3 regions of the Nocardia sp. NPDC050406 genome follow, and region 3 is predicted to be linked to each of the others. Evidence: riboswitches for the same ligand, from Rfam matches in the RefSeq annotation. Region 3 holds a riboswitch; each other region holds the start of a gene.

Region 1 (3,991 bases), 730 kb from region 3:
GTACAGCAGGCCCACCACACCCAGCACCGCTCCGGCGATCATCACCGGGCGCGGACCGATCTTCGGCAGCAGCGCGCTGGCGACGCCCGCGGAGATGACGATGCCGATGGGGAAGGGCAGGAACGCCACGCCCGCCTTCAGCGCCGAGTAACCCAGCGTGACCTGGAGGTAGAAGCTCAGATTCAGGAACATGGCGAACATGGCGATGGGCACCAGCAGCGCCACCAGATACGAGCCACCCCGATTGATCTCACCCGGAATGCGCAGCGGCAGTAGCGGATTCGCCGACCGGTTCTCGATGACCACGAAGGCGATCAGCAGCGCCACACCGGCGATCAGCAGCGCCAGCGTGCTGGACGCGCCCCACCCGTCCTCGGCCGCCACGCTGAAGCCGTAGACCACCGCGATCAGACCGGCGGTTCCGGTCAGCGCGCCCGGCAGGTCGTAGCCGCCGGTGCGCGGGGCGGGCACATCCTTGATGACGAAGGCGTACGCGCCGACCAGGGCCAGCAGCGCGATCGGCGTGTTCACCAGCAGGCACCAGCGCCAATCGGCGTATTCGGTGAGCGCGCCGCCCGCGATCAGGCCGATGGCCGCACCGCCCGCCGAGACGCCCGCGAACACGCCGAACGCCTTGGCGCGCTCGGTGACCTCGGTGAAGGTGATCGACACCAGCGACAGCGCCGCGGGAGCCAGCAGCGCCGCGAACGCGCCCTGCAGGCCGCGCCCGGCGAAGAGCTGCCCGGCATTCTGGGCGAGCCCGGCCAGCGCCGAGGCCGCCGCGAAGCCGACCAGTCCGATCAGGAAGATGCGGCGGCGGCCGAGATAGTCGGCGAGGCGGCCGCCGAGCAGCAGCAGTCCGCCGAAGATCAGCGTGTAGGCGGTCAGCATCCACTGTTTGCTGGCCTCGCTGATGTGCAGATCCTGCTGCGCGAATGGCAGCGAGATCGTGACGATGGTGGCATCGAGCACCACCATCAGCTGCGCCAGGGCGAGGACGCCCAGCGCCAGCCAGCGTTTGGAAGCGCTTGTGGGCGTTGATATTTCGTCGGGATTTCGAATCGCTGTCGCGGTGGGCATGTCGTCTCCTCGGGCACTGGCGAACAACCTCGACCATAGTGCCACCCACCGACAAATGTCGTCAAGGGAAAAATGTCGCAGTCAGACAGATGGCGGTTGCCGTCACAATCTGGCCGAATATCGATAGAATGAGCCCATGTCCGAGTCGTCATCGCATGCCGATCTCCTGGAACGCCGCAGGCCGGGGCTGCGCGAGCGCAAGAAGCGCCAGACCCGCGACCGCATCATCGATGTGGCGCTGGAGCTCTGCGACACCCAGGGTTTCGAGGCCACCACCGTCGAGCAGATCGCCGATGCGGCCGACGTCTCACCGCGCACCGTGAACCGGTACTTCACGAACAAGGAGGACATCGTCCTCGCCCCCATCTCGGACTGGGGCGAGGCCATGGCCGACTACCTGCGCGCCCAGCCGCCCACCGACAACCAGATGAAGGCCATGCTGGACGGCTTCGTCGCGCTCGTGGACCGCGTCATCGACAGCGACGAACCGGTGCCGTTCCGCTGGTTCCAGCAGATGCAGAACCTCATTCGCTCCAGCACGGCGGTGCGGGCCCGCAGCCTCGACGCGGCCGAGACCAAGACCCAGCACATGGCCGATGTCCTGGCCGAGCGCATGGGCGTCGGCGCGGACAGCCTGCCGGTGCGGCTGCTGCTGGGCACCTGGCACGCCATCATGCGGGCCGGAACCGAATGCGAGGCCGTCAACGCCGACTGCGTGGACTCCGCTCGGGGGATGGCAGATGCCGTGGTCGGCGCGTATCACGAGTTCGTTCGGGTCTGTGCCGTCCCGACTGTGTCCGGCCCCACGTCCGAAGCCGCCGTGTCCGGCCGTTAGAATCCGTCTCAGGTCAAGAGCATCAGCGCCAAGCCCCGGCTCGCTGATCGGCAACCCTCCAGCTGCGGTGGGGTGCTCCGGGTGAGGACCAGGCGCTCGAAGGCCGAGCGCAAGCGCACCGTAGGAGGTCACCGAAATGTGTTGTTGTCGAAGCCTGTTCGCTTTCGAATAACGTCAGACTTCCCGCCATTCGGCGACCTTTTTTGGAGCAGGACATGAGTGACTCGACCGCGCCCACAAACCCGGCCGACTGGTCTTTCGAGACCAAGCAGGTTCATGCCGGACAGACTCCCGACGCGGCCACCGGGGCCCGCGCGCTGCCGATCTACCAGACCACCTCGTACGCCTTCCGTGATACCGAGCACGCCGCCGCGCTGTTCGGACTCGCCGAGCCGGGCAATATCTACACGCGCATCATGAACCCCACCCAGGATGTGGTGGAGCAGCGCATCGCCGCGCTGGAGGGCGGGGTGGCGGCGCTGCTGCTGGCCTCCGGGCAGGCGGCGGAGACCTACGCGATCCTCAATCTGGCCTCGGCCGGGGATCACATCGTGGCCAGCCCGCATCTCTACGGCGGCACCTACAACCTCTTCCACTACTCGCTGCCCAAGCTGGGTATCGAGGTGAGCTTCGTCGAGGATCCGGACGATCTGGCGCAGTGGCGGGCGGCGGTGCGGCCCAATACCAAGGCCTTCTACGGCGAGACCGTCGCGAACCCGAGCAGCTCGGTGCTCGACATTCCCGGCATCGCCGAAATCGCGCACGCGGCGGGTGTGCCGTTGATCGTGGACAACACCGCAGCCACGCCGTATCTGATTCAGCCGCTGCGCCACGGCGCCGACATCGTGGTGCACTCGGCCACGAAATACCTTGGCGGACATGGCTCCGCGGTGGCCGGTGTGATCGTGGACGGCGGCACGTTCGACTGGACCGTGCGCGACGAGTCCGGTGCGCCGCGGTTCCCCGGCTTCATCACACCCGATCCCAGTTATCACGGGGTGGTGTTCGCCGAACTGGGCGCGCCCGCCTTCGCGCTCAAGGCGCGGGTGCAGTTGCTGCGTGATCTGGGTGCGGCGGTCTCGCCGTTCAATGCCTTCCTCATCGCGCAGGGCATCGAGACGTTGAGTCTGCGGATGGAGCGGCACGTGGCCAATGCGCAGGCGGTGGCGGAGTTCCTGACCCGGCAGCCGAATGTGGAGTCGGTGTCCTACGCCGGGCTGCCGTCCTCGCCGTGGTTCGAGCGTGGCAAACAGCTGGCGCCGAAGGGTGTGAGCGCGATCGTGTCGTTCGAACTGGCGGGCGGGGTCGATGCGGGCAAGAAGTTCGTGGACGCGCTGGAGCTGCACAGCCATGTCGCTAACATCGGGGATGTGCGTTCGCTCGTGATCCATCCGGCCTCCACCACGCACTCGCAGTTGACGCCCGAGGAGCAGTCGGCCTCCGGCGTCACCCCGGGTCTGGTGCGGTTGGCCGTGGGTATCGAGGGTATCGACGACATCCTGGCCGATCTCGCGGCCGGACTGACGGCGGCGGCAAGTTGACCGTGAACATCGAATCGAGCACTTCTCGCGAGACGGTGGAAGCGCTGCTTCCGCCGTCCGACGGGACGCTCGGCAGCATTGCCATCGGGGACGTCGAGCTCGAGAACGGGGCGGTGATTCCCGATGTGACGCTCGCCGTGCAGCGGTGGGGCGAACTGTCGGCGAACCTCGACAACATCGTTCTGGTCGAGCACGCCCTGACCGGTGACTCGCATGTGGTGCGCTCGGGCGCCGAGGATTCGCCGCCCGGCTGGTGGGAGGGCATCGTCGGGCCCGGCGGTCCGGTCGACACCCGCGAATGGTGTGTCATCGCCACCAATGTGCTCGGCGGCTGCAAGGGTTCGACCGGCCCGTCGAGTATCGCGCCGGATGGAAAGCCTTGGGGCGCACGGTTTCCCGAGATCACCATTCGCGATCAGGTGACCGCGGAGGTGAAGCTGTTCGACCTGCTCGGGGTCGACCGGCTGGCCTCGGTGGTCGGCGGTTCCATGGGCGGTATGCGGGTGCTGGAGTGGATGCTCGGCCACCCCGACCG
Region 2 (3,991 bases), on a different contig from region 3:
GACCGGCCTCGTTGGGCACGGTGCCCGCCTGGTCGTCGAAGGGCAGCGACGGAATGTTCTGCGACAGGTAGCCGACCGCGCGGTACACGGCCTGGATGTCCCAGTCCTTGAACTCGCCGGTGCCCTTGCAGTTACCGGTGCCGTCGAGCTGGGTGCGCTCGGTGCGCAGGCCCACGACCTTGCCGTTCTCGTCGCCGACGATCTCGGCCGGGGATTCGAAGAAGTGCAGGAACAGCTTGTGCGGGCGGTTGCCCACATCGCGAATGGCCCACTGCTCCAAGGTGTTGCAGATCATGTCGACCTGCTTGGAGTGCCGCCGCGCGGCCTCGGAGCCCTCGTCGTAGTCGATGTCCTCGGGATCGACGATGACCTCGATGGTCGGCGAGTGGTCGAGCTCGCGTAGCTCCAGCGGGGTGAACTTGGCCTGCGCGGGACCGCGGCGGCCGAAGACGTGCACCTCGACGGCCTTGTTGGCCTTGAGGCCCTCGTAGACGTTCGGCGGGATCTCGGTCGGCAGCAGCTCGTCACCGGTCTTGGCGAGTACGCGGGCGACGTCGAGGGCGACATTGCCGACACCGAGGACGGCGACCTTCTCGGCGTCCAGCGGCCAGGTGCGCGGCACGTCGGGGTGCCCGTCGTACCAGGACACGAAGTCGGCCGCGCCGTAGGAGCCGTCCAGGCCGATGCCCGGAATCTCCAGCGCCCGGTCGGCATTCGCGCCGGTGGAGAAGATGGTGGCGTCGTAGAACCGTTGCAGGTCCTCGAGGGTGATGTCGGTGCCGTAGTCGATATTGCCGAGCAGTCGCACCTGCGGCTTGTCGAGCACCTTGTGCAGGGCGGTGATGATGCCCTTGATGCGCGGGTGGTCGGGCGCCACGCCGTAGCGGATGAGGCCGAAGGGCGCGGGCATGCGCTCGTAGAGATCGATGCTCACCCCGTCGAATCCGGTGGGGGCATCGGATTTCATCAACGCGTCGGCCGCGTAGATACCGGCCGGTCCGGCACCCACGATCGCAATGCGGAGCGGGCGGGTCGCTGCACTCTGTTCGGTCATCTTTTACGCGCACCCTTGTGAGTCGAAAACAAAATCTTGCGGTGAGTCTCAGCTGTCATTCTTAGCCTAGGCTAAGTTGACACGCCATCGGGCCCTCTGTGAACCCCTCGACGCTGCAGCGTTGCCGCGCCGTACTCGTATTCCCCCCGCGCGGGCGGAGAATTCAGACGATTCTATCGGTGAGGCGGAGCGCACCCGTTCGCGGTGTTGTGAACTGGGCGGATGCTCACCGCCTCGACTACCCGGTGTCGAGCCCGATACACCCCCGTCGACCAGGCATGATCTAGCCATGAGCGATGACGACGAGAAGGCTGTCCCGATCGATCAGGGCGAGACGCGGTCCCTGCTGCCGTTCCTGCTGGCGGCGGGCATCATCGCGCTGGTCGTGCTCGGCATCGTGATCGCGGCGGTGGTCTCCCCGGCTGAGAAGAATGTCACAGATTCCGATCGCCTGGCGGTGGCCGCCCGCAACTTCATCGGCGCGCAGACCGCCGCCGATCCGCTGAACACCCGGATCGTGTGCGCCGGATTCGACGATGCCCGCTCGCCCCTCAGGACCGAACACGACGACACGCCACCGACATTGGAGTTCGTCGGCCTCGCGGACCCTCGGGTGGACGGGGACCGCGGCGCGGCGGCCGTGACGGTGCGGATCGACGGTAAGGAAACGACCTCCACCTGGAATTTCACCAAGGCCGACAGCGGCTGGGTGGTCTGCGACAGCTGACCGGGGGATCCAGGTTTGACAGGTCGGCCATGCGTTGGGCAATCTCAGATCCAGGTCATGAGTACCAGCGTCAAGCCCCGGCTGGCTGGTCGGCAACCCTCCTCCGCGGTGGGGTGCTCCGGGTGACGACCTGGCCACGCGCCACGGCGCGGCAAGTGCGGATTCACAGGAGGAAGACAAGTGAGCTACGCGGGTGACATCACGCCGAAGCAGGCGTGGGACCTATTGCGGGACAATCCGAACGCGGTGCTGGTGGATGTGCGCACCGAGGCCGAATGGCGGTTCGTCGGGGTGCCCGACACCAGTCCCATCGGACGGCCCACCGCGCTCATCGAATGGGTGGATGTCACCGGCGCGCGCAATATCCGGTTCGAGGACCAGCTCAAGCAGGCGCTCGCCGACCGGGACGAGGACGCGCCCGTGATCTTCATCTGTCGCTCCGGCCAGCGCTCCATCGGCGCGGCCACGACGGCGACCGCGCTGGGCGTCACCCCGTCGTTCAATGTGGTCGAGGGTTTCGAAGGCGCGCTCGACGCGCAGGGACACCGCGGCGGCTCCGGCTGGCGCGCCGAGGGGCTTCCGTGGAGGCAGTCGTGATCACCGGAGGCTCGTTCGACAAGCCCCTTCCCGAGGGCGTCGGCCCCGCCACCATCGGTGTGCGAGGTGGCTTGCGGCGCAGTGGTTTCGATGAGACCTCCGAGGCGCTGTTCCTGAACTCGGGCTTCGTCTACGCCAGCGCCGAGGCCGCCGAGGCGTCGTTCACCGGCGATATCGAGCACTACGTCTACTCGCGCTACGGCAATCCCACCGTCTCCATGTTCGAGGAGCGGTTGCGCCTGATGGACGGCGGCGAAGCGTGTTTCGCCACCGCGAGCGGTATGTCGGCGGTCTTCACCGCGCTCGGCGCGCTGCTCGGCGCGGGTGACCGCCTGGTCGCCGCCCGCAGCCTGTTCGGCTCGTGTTTCGTTGTGGCCAACGAGATTCTGCCGCGCTGGGGCGTGGAGACGGTCTTCGTCGACGGCGAGGATCTCGACCAGTGGGAGCAGGCGCTGTCGGTGCCCACTCAGGCCGTGTTCTTCGAAACCCCGTCCAACCCCATGCAATCGCTGGTCGACGTGCGCCGCGTCACCGAACTGGCGCACGCCGCTGGCGCGAAGGTGGTGCTGGACAACGTCTTCGCCACCCCGCTGCTGCAACGCGGCTTCGACCTCGGCGCGGATGTGCTCGTCTACTCCGGCACCAAGCACATCGACGGCCAGGGGCGTGTCCTCGGCGGAGCCATTCTGGGCGAGCGCGACTACATCGACGGTCCGGTGAAAAACCTGATGCGCCATACGGGTCCGGCCCTGAGCCCGTTCAACGCCTGGACCCTCCTCAAGGGCCTGGAGACCATGCCCCTGCGCGTGCGCCAGTCCAACGACTCGGCCCAGCGGGTAGCGGAGTTCCTGGCCCAGCACCCCGCGGTCGCCTGGACGAAATACCCCTTCCTCCAGTCACATTCGCAGTACGACCTCGCCAAGAGCCAGATGTCTGGCGGCGGCACGGTAGTCACCTTCGAACTCAAGGCCAACGCCGACGAAGGCAAGAAGCGCGCCTTCGAGGTCCTCAACCGCCTCCGCATCATCGACATCTCCAACAACCTCGGCGACGCCAAAACCCTCATCACCCACCCCGCCACCACCACCCACCGCGCCATGGGCCCGGAAGGCCGTGCCGCCGTGGGCATCACCGACGGCGTCGTCCGCATCTCCGTCGGCCTCGAGGACATCGAAGACCTCCTCGGCGACCTGGACCACGCCCTGAGCTGACGTTCCACACGAGAGCCCCGGCAACCGCCGCCCTAGGCCGGTTGACCGGGGCTTTCGCATATCTCCAGGTCCGAGATATTGACAGCATCCTGTCAAATATGACAGCATACTGTCATGACGATGAAGACAGTTCACCTGGCCGTGTACGACACCTTCGCCGATTGGGAGGCGGGGCATGCCACCGCTCACATCAATCGCGCGATGTGGCAGCGGGAGCCCGGCAGCTGGCAGGTGCGCACGGTGGGGGCGACGGCCGAGGCGGTCACCTCGGCGGGCGGCATGCGCGTGGTGCCGGATGTCGTGCTCGCGGAGCTGTCGCCGCAGGAGAGCGCCATGCTGATTCTCCCCGGCGCGGACACGTGGGAAACCGGTGCGCTGGAAGCCTTCTCGGCCACGGCGCGG
Region 3 (3,991 bases):
GTGACCTCGGTCAGGAACTGCGGCAGCACCGCGAGATAGAACAGGCCGACCTTCGGGTTGAACACGCACGACAGCAATCCGGCGACGAAGGCCGACCGCGCCGACGCCGCCCGCTCCCGCGCGCCCGCGTGTTCGAGACCCTCGTGCTCGGACCGTTCCCGGCGCTCCCGGCGCAGCGCGATGAGCGTGCGAATTCCCAAGTACACCAAGTAGATTCCGCCGACGACCTTCAGTGCGCGATAGGCGGTGGCCGACTGCTCCAGCAGCGCGGCGACGCCCGCCGCCACCACCACGGCCCAGACGATTCCGCCCAGCGCCGACCCGACCGCCGCGGCGATCGCGGGTCGTCGCCCCGCCATCGAAAACCGCAGCACCAGAAACGAATCCGGGCCGGGCGTCACCGACAGCAGGACACACAGCCCGATAAAGCTCAGCAGCAGCGGAAGGCTCACCCGTCAATGGCAGCGCACAATGTCCGCCGAGGCAACCCACTTACCAATGGCGAACTTTCAGCAAGCGGCTGTTGGGTTCAGGCGCGGAACTCCGCGGCCAGCTCGCCGAACATATCGGTGTTCATAGCGAAGGCCAGGCGCGCCTCGTCGAGTACCCGCTCGGTCTCCTCACCGGAGATCGGCAGGGCATCGAGGGCCTCGCGGTACTCGCGCTTGAAGGCCGCCGGGTTGGAGATCTGGTCGAAGACGTAGAACCGCACGCCGTCGCCCTTCTTGGGCAGCTCCCACAGCTTCTCGGCGGTACCGCGAATGACCTGCCCGCCCGAGAGGTCGCCGAGGTAGCGGGTGTAGTGATGAACGACATATCCGGCGGGCCAGGTGCGCGCGCATTCGGCGATGCGGGCGGCGTAGGCGAGTGTGGAGGGCAGCGGACGCAGCTCGTCACGCCAGCCCGCGCCGCCGAGATGGGCGAGGTCGATTTCCAGTGCGGCCAGGCGAGCAAGTTCCGGGCGAACGAAGGGTCCGGCGACCGGATCGGCGGCGAGTTCGGCCGAGTGCCGCTCGAGCGCCTCGTACACGAACCACAACTGGGCGGTGTAGCGGTAGAACGCCTGGATACCGAGGGTGCCGCCGAGCATGTCGCGCATGAACGAGCTGTGCTCGGCCTCGTTGTGCTGCTGCTCGGTGGCGGTGCGAACAAGGGTCGAGAACGGCGTCGCGGTGTCCAGCATGGTCGTGCTCCTCGTTGTCGATCCAGGGGCAGACCGCACTATGGCTACCCTAACTTCACCATCGAGGCTACCGACGCCTACAAACCGCTACTTCCTACTTTGCGGTCCTCCCGATCCAACTTTCGGATGATTCTCGGGAGAGGGTTGACAAGTTCCGGCCGCGTCTGCCAACCTCTCCAACCAGGTCATGAGTACCAGCGTCAAGCCCCGGCTAGCTGGTCGGCAACCCTCCTCCGCGGTGGGGTGCTCCGGGTGACGACCGGGCCGTCGTTCACAAGAACGCGGCAAGCGCGGACTCTTCGATCACCGATCACGAGTCCCTGAACCGACGGGATTTCGTCATGACTGCTTTCGCCGACCAGAGCTGCGCCGCCCTCGCCACCGTCTCCGGATGTGATCTCGCGGTGCCGCTGGTGCAGGGCGGGACCGCCACCTACGCCAACTTCGACTACGCCGCCAGCGCCCCGGCCCTGCGCCAGGTCACCGACCGGGTGGCCGAGCTGCTGCCGTACTACGCCAGCGTGCACCGCGGCGCGGGCTACGCCTCGCGCGTCTCCACCGACTGCTACGAGAATTCGCGAAAGACGGTGGCGCGCTTCCTCAATGCCGCCGACGACCAGTGCGTGGTCTTCACCCGCAACACCACCGATTCGCTGAACCTGCTGGCCTCCTGCGTACCGGGCGACACCGTGGTACTCGACACCGAGCACCACGCCAACTTCCTGCCGTGGACCCGCAACGGCCGCCGCGTGGTGCGCGCCGCCGACACCATCGAGGAGACCATTCAGCGCATCGTCGCCGAGCTGTGCGCCAAACCCGCTGCGCTGCTGGCCATTACGGGCGCGTCGAATGTGACCGGGGAGCTGCTGCCGATCGAGCGACTGGCGTGGATCGCGCACCAGTGCGGCACCCGCATTCTGGTCGATGCCGCGCAGCTGGCGCCGCATCGCCGAATCGACCTGCAGGGCACCGGAATCGACTATCTCGCCTGCTCCGGGCACAAGCTCTACGCACCGTTCGGCGCGGGAGTGCTTGTGGGACGCCGGGATTGGCTGGATGCGGCCGAACCGTACCTCGCCGGTGGCGGCGCGGTCCGCCAGGTCACCGCGACCGAGGCCGACTGGGCTCCCGCGCCGCAGCGCCACGAGGCCGGGTCGCCGAATGTGCTCGGCGCGGCCGCGCTGGCCGCCGCCTGCGACGCCCTGGCCGCCCTCGACGAGACCACCGTCACCGAGCACGAGCTCTACCTCGCCCACCGCCTGCGCTACGGCCTGAAAACCGTTCCGGGAGTGAAGTTCCTGCGCATCTGGCGCGACAGCACCGATGCCGTCGGCATTGTCGCCTTCACCGTCGACGGCTTCGAACCCGGGCAGGTGGCGGCGTATCTCTCCGCCGAACACGGCATCGGGGTGCGTGACGGGCGTTTCTGCGCGCATCCGCTGCTGGCCAAGCTCGGGGTGGACGGCGCGCTGCGCGCCAGTATCGGTCTGGGCACCACGGCCGCCGATGTGGACCGGCTCATCGATGCGGTGTCCAGCCTGGTCGAGCACGGCGCGAAGTGGAATTACGGTCGCACCGAAGGACATTGGAATCCGGTGCCGGAGACCCGCCCGTTCGGCGGGGATGCCGCCGGAGCGGCTCCCTGCGTGCTCTGAGGTCGCGCGTCCGCCCCCGGTGAGTCACCGGGGGCGGACATTTGCGGGTTTCAGAACACGAGATAGCGCTCGGCCAACTCCTCGACCACCGGGTCGTCGTCGGCGACGGTGTTGAGCAGATCGAGATCGGTGGAGACCGACAACTGTCGAATGTCGTCCTGATCCGGATCCTGCGCACCGTCCTCGTTGAGCTGCCGCAGTAACTTCTCCCGTACTCGTTCTTTCAGCGAATCACCCATATCGACAGCATGCCCCGATCCGCCGATCCCATCCCCCGGCACGCCGATGATCACACCGGGGCGAGCCAGGTCCCCCACGGTGAATTGCGCAGCACCGTGTACGCCACCAGGAAGGCGAGCGCTCCCCACAGCCACATGCGCGACAATCCGGTCGGCAGGGGTCGGGAGCGCTGACCGCGCCAACTGCGCACCAGCCAATCGCCCCACCAGAGCGCGAAGATCGCCATGAGCGGGACCAGGAGCAGATTGCTCTGGACGGCGTCGAGCACCCGCCCATCGGTCAGATTGTTGATGCCGCGCAGGCCGCCGCATCCGGGACACCACCAGCCGGTGAACTCGTGAAAGGGGCACAGGCCCCAGGAGCCTTCCTGGTGGGGATCGCGAAAGTGCAGCGCCGCAACCACTCCGGCGACCGCCGCCCCCGTGAGCACTGGCATCGCCACGGCCCGCCACCTGGGGCGAACGGGGGGATTCGGCGTATTCGCGAGCGTGGCGTCCACGAGGATCAACGGTAGTCGCGCCTTTCCACGCCCGCCAGATCGGTGTCCGGTGCACGGCTTCCCCTTGACAGACGAGAACGTGTTCTAAAAACTGCTTCGTGATCGCCATCACACAGCGGACCGTCGACCGCTCGGCTGGTCCGGTCGCGTCAGGCGCGGCGGGACAGCGGGTTCGCCAGGCCTCCGCCCGCACCGAGGAGATACGCCCCATGATCCTGGACAGCTTCCGACTGGACGGCCGCGTCGCCGTGGTGACCGGAGCGGGCCGCGGCATCGGCGCCGCCACCGCCCTGGCATTGGCCGAGGCGGGCGCGGATGTCGCCATCGCCGCCCGTACCGCCGATCAGCTCGAAGAAGTGGCGGGCAAGGTCCGCGCCCTGGGCCGCCGCGCGGTCGTCTTCCCGGGCGATCTCT

Evidence for each region. A riboswitch is a leader RNA that binds a small molecule or an ion and turns the genes downstream of it on or off. The one in region 3 is predicted to bind S-adenosylmethionine.
Region 1: it holds a riboswitch for S-adenosylmethionine, as region 3 does, so the genes downstream of both, ACIBH2_RS24490 (bifunctional o-acetylhomoserine/o-acetylserine sulfhydrylase) here and ACIBH2_RS27640 (aminotransferase class V-fold PLP-dependent enzyme) in region 3, are expected to answer to the same signal.
Region 2: it holds a riboswitch for S-adenosylmethionine, as region 3 does, so the genes downstream of both, ACIBH2_RS31400 (rhodanese-like domain-containing protein) here and ACIBH2_RS27640 (aminotransferase class V-fold PLP-dependent enzyme) in region 3, are expected to answer to the same signal.

Annotation. Positions count from the first base shown of each region.
Region 1 covers NZ_JBITIM010000003.1:190,740-194,730, forward strand. The annotation lists gene ACIBH2_RS24480 (MFS transporter) at 1-1,080, opposite strand, end outside; gene ACIBH2_RS24485 (TetR/AcrR family transcriptional regulator) at 1,217-1,915, shown strand; SAM riboswitch class IV at 1,927-2,037, shown strand; gene ACIBH2_RS24490 (bifunctional o-acetylhomoserine/o-acetylserine sulfhydrylase) at 2,131-3,456, shown strand; gene ACIBH2_RS24495 (homoserine O-acetyltransferase) at 3,465-3,991, shown strand, end outside.
Region 2 covers NZ_JBITIM010000004.1:586,649-590,639, forward strand. The annotation lists gene ACIBH2_RS31390 (FAD-dependent oxidoreductase) at 1-1,054, opposite strand, end outside; gene ACIBH2_RS31395 (hypothetical protein) at 1,344-1,781, shown strand; SAM riboswitch class IV at 1,835-1,945, shown strand; gene ACIBH2_RS31400 (rhodanese-like domain-containing protein) at 1,962-2,378, shown strand; gene ACIBH2_RS31405 (O-succinylhomoserine sulfhydrylase) at 2,375-3,589, shown strand; gene ACIBH2_RS31410 (type 1 glutamine amidotransferase family protein) at 3,710-3,991, shown strand, end outside.
Region 3 covers NZ_JBITIM010000003.1:918,750-922,740, forward strand. The annotation lists gene ACIBH2_RS27630 (LysE family translocator) at 1-452, opposite strand, end outside; gene ACIBH2_RS27635 (heme oxygenase (biliverdin-producing)) at 530-1,183, opposite strand; SAM riboswitch class IV at 1,367-1,480, shown strand; gene ACIBH2_RS27640 (aminotransferase class V-fold PLP-dependent enzyme) at 1,525-2,838, shown strand; gene ACIBH2_RS27645 (hypothetical protein) at 2,889-3,077, opposite strand; gene ACIBH2_RS27650 (DUF2752 domain-containing protein) at 3,128-3,514, opposite strand; gene ACIBH2_RS27655 (SDR family oxidoreductase) at 3,787-3,991, shown strand, end outside.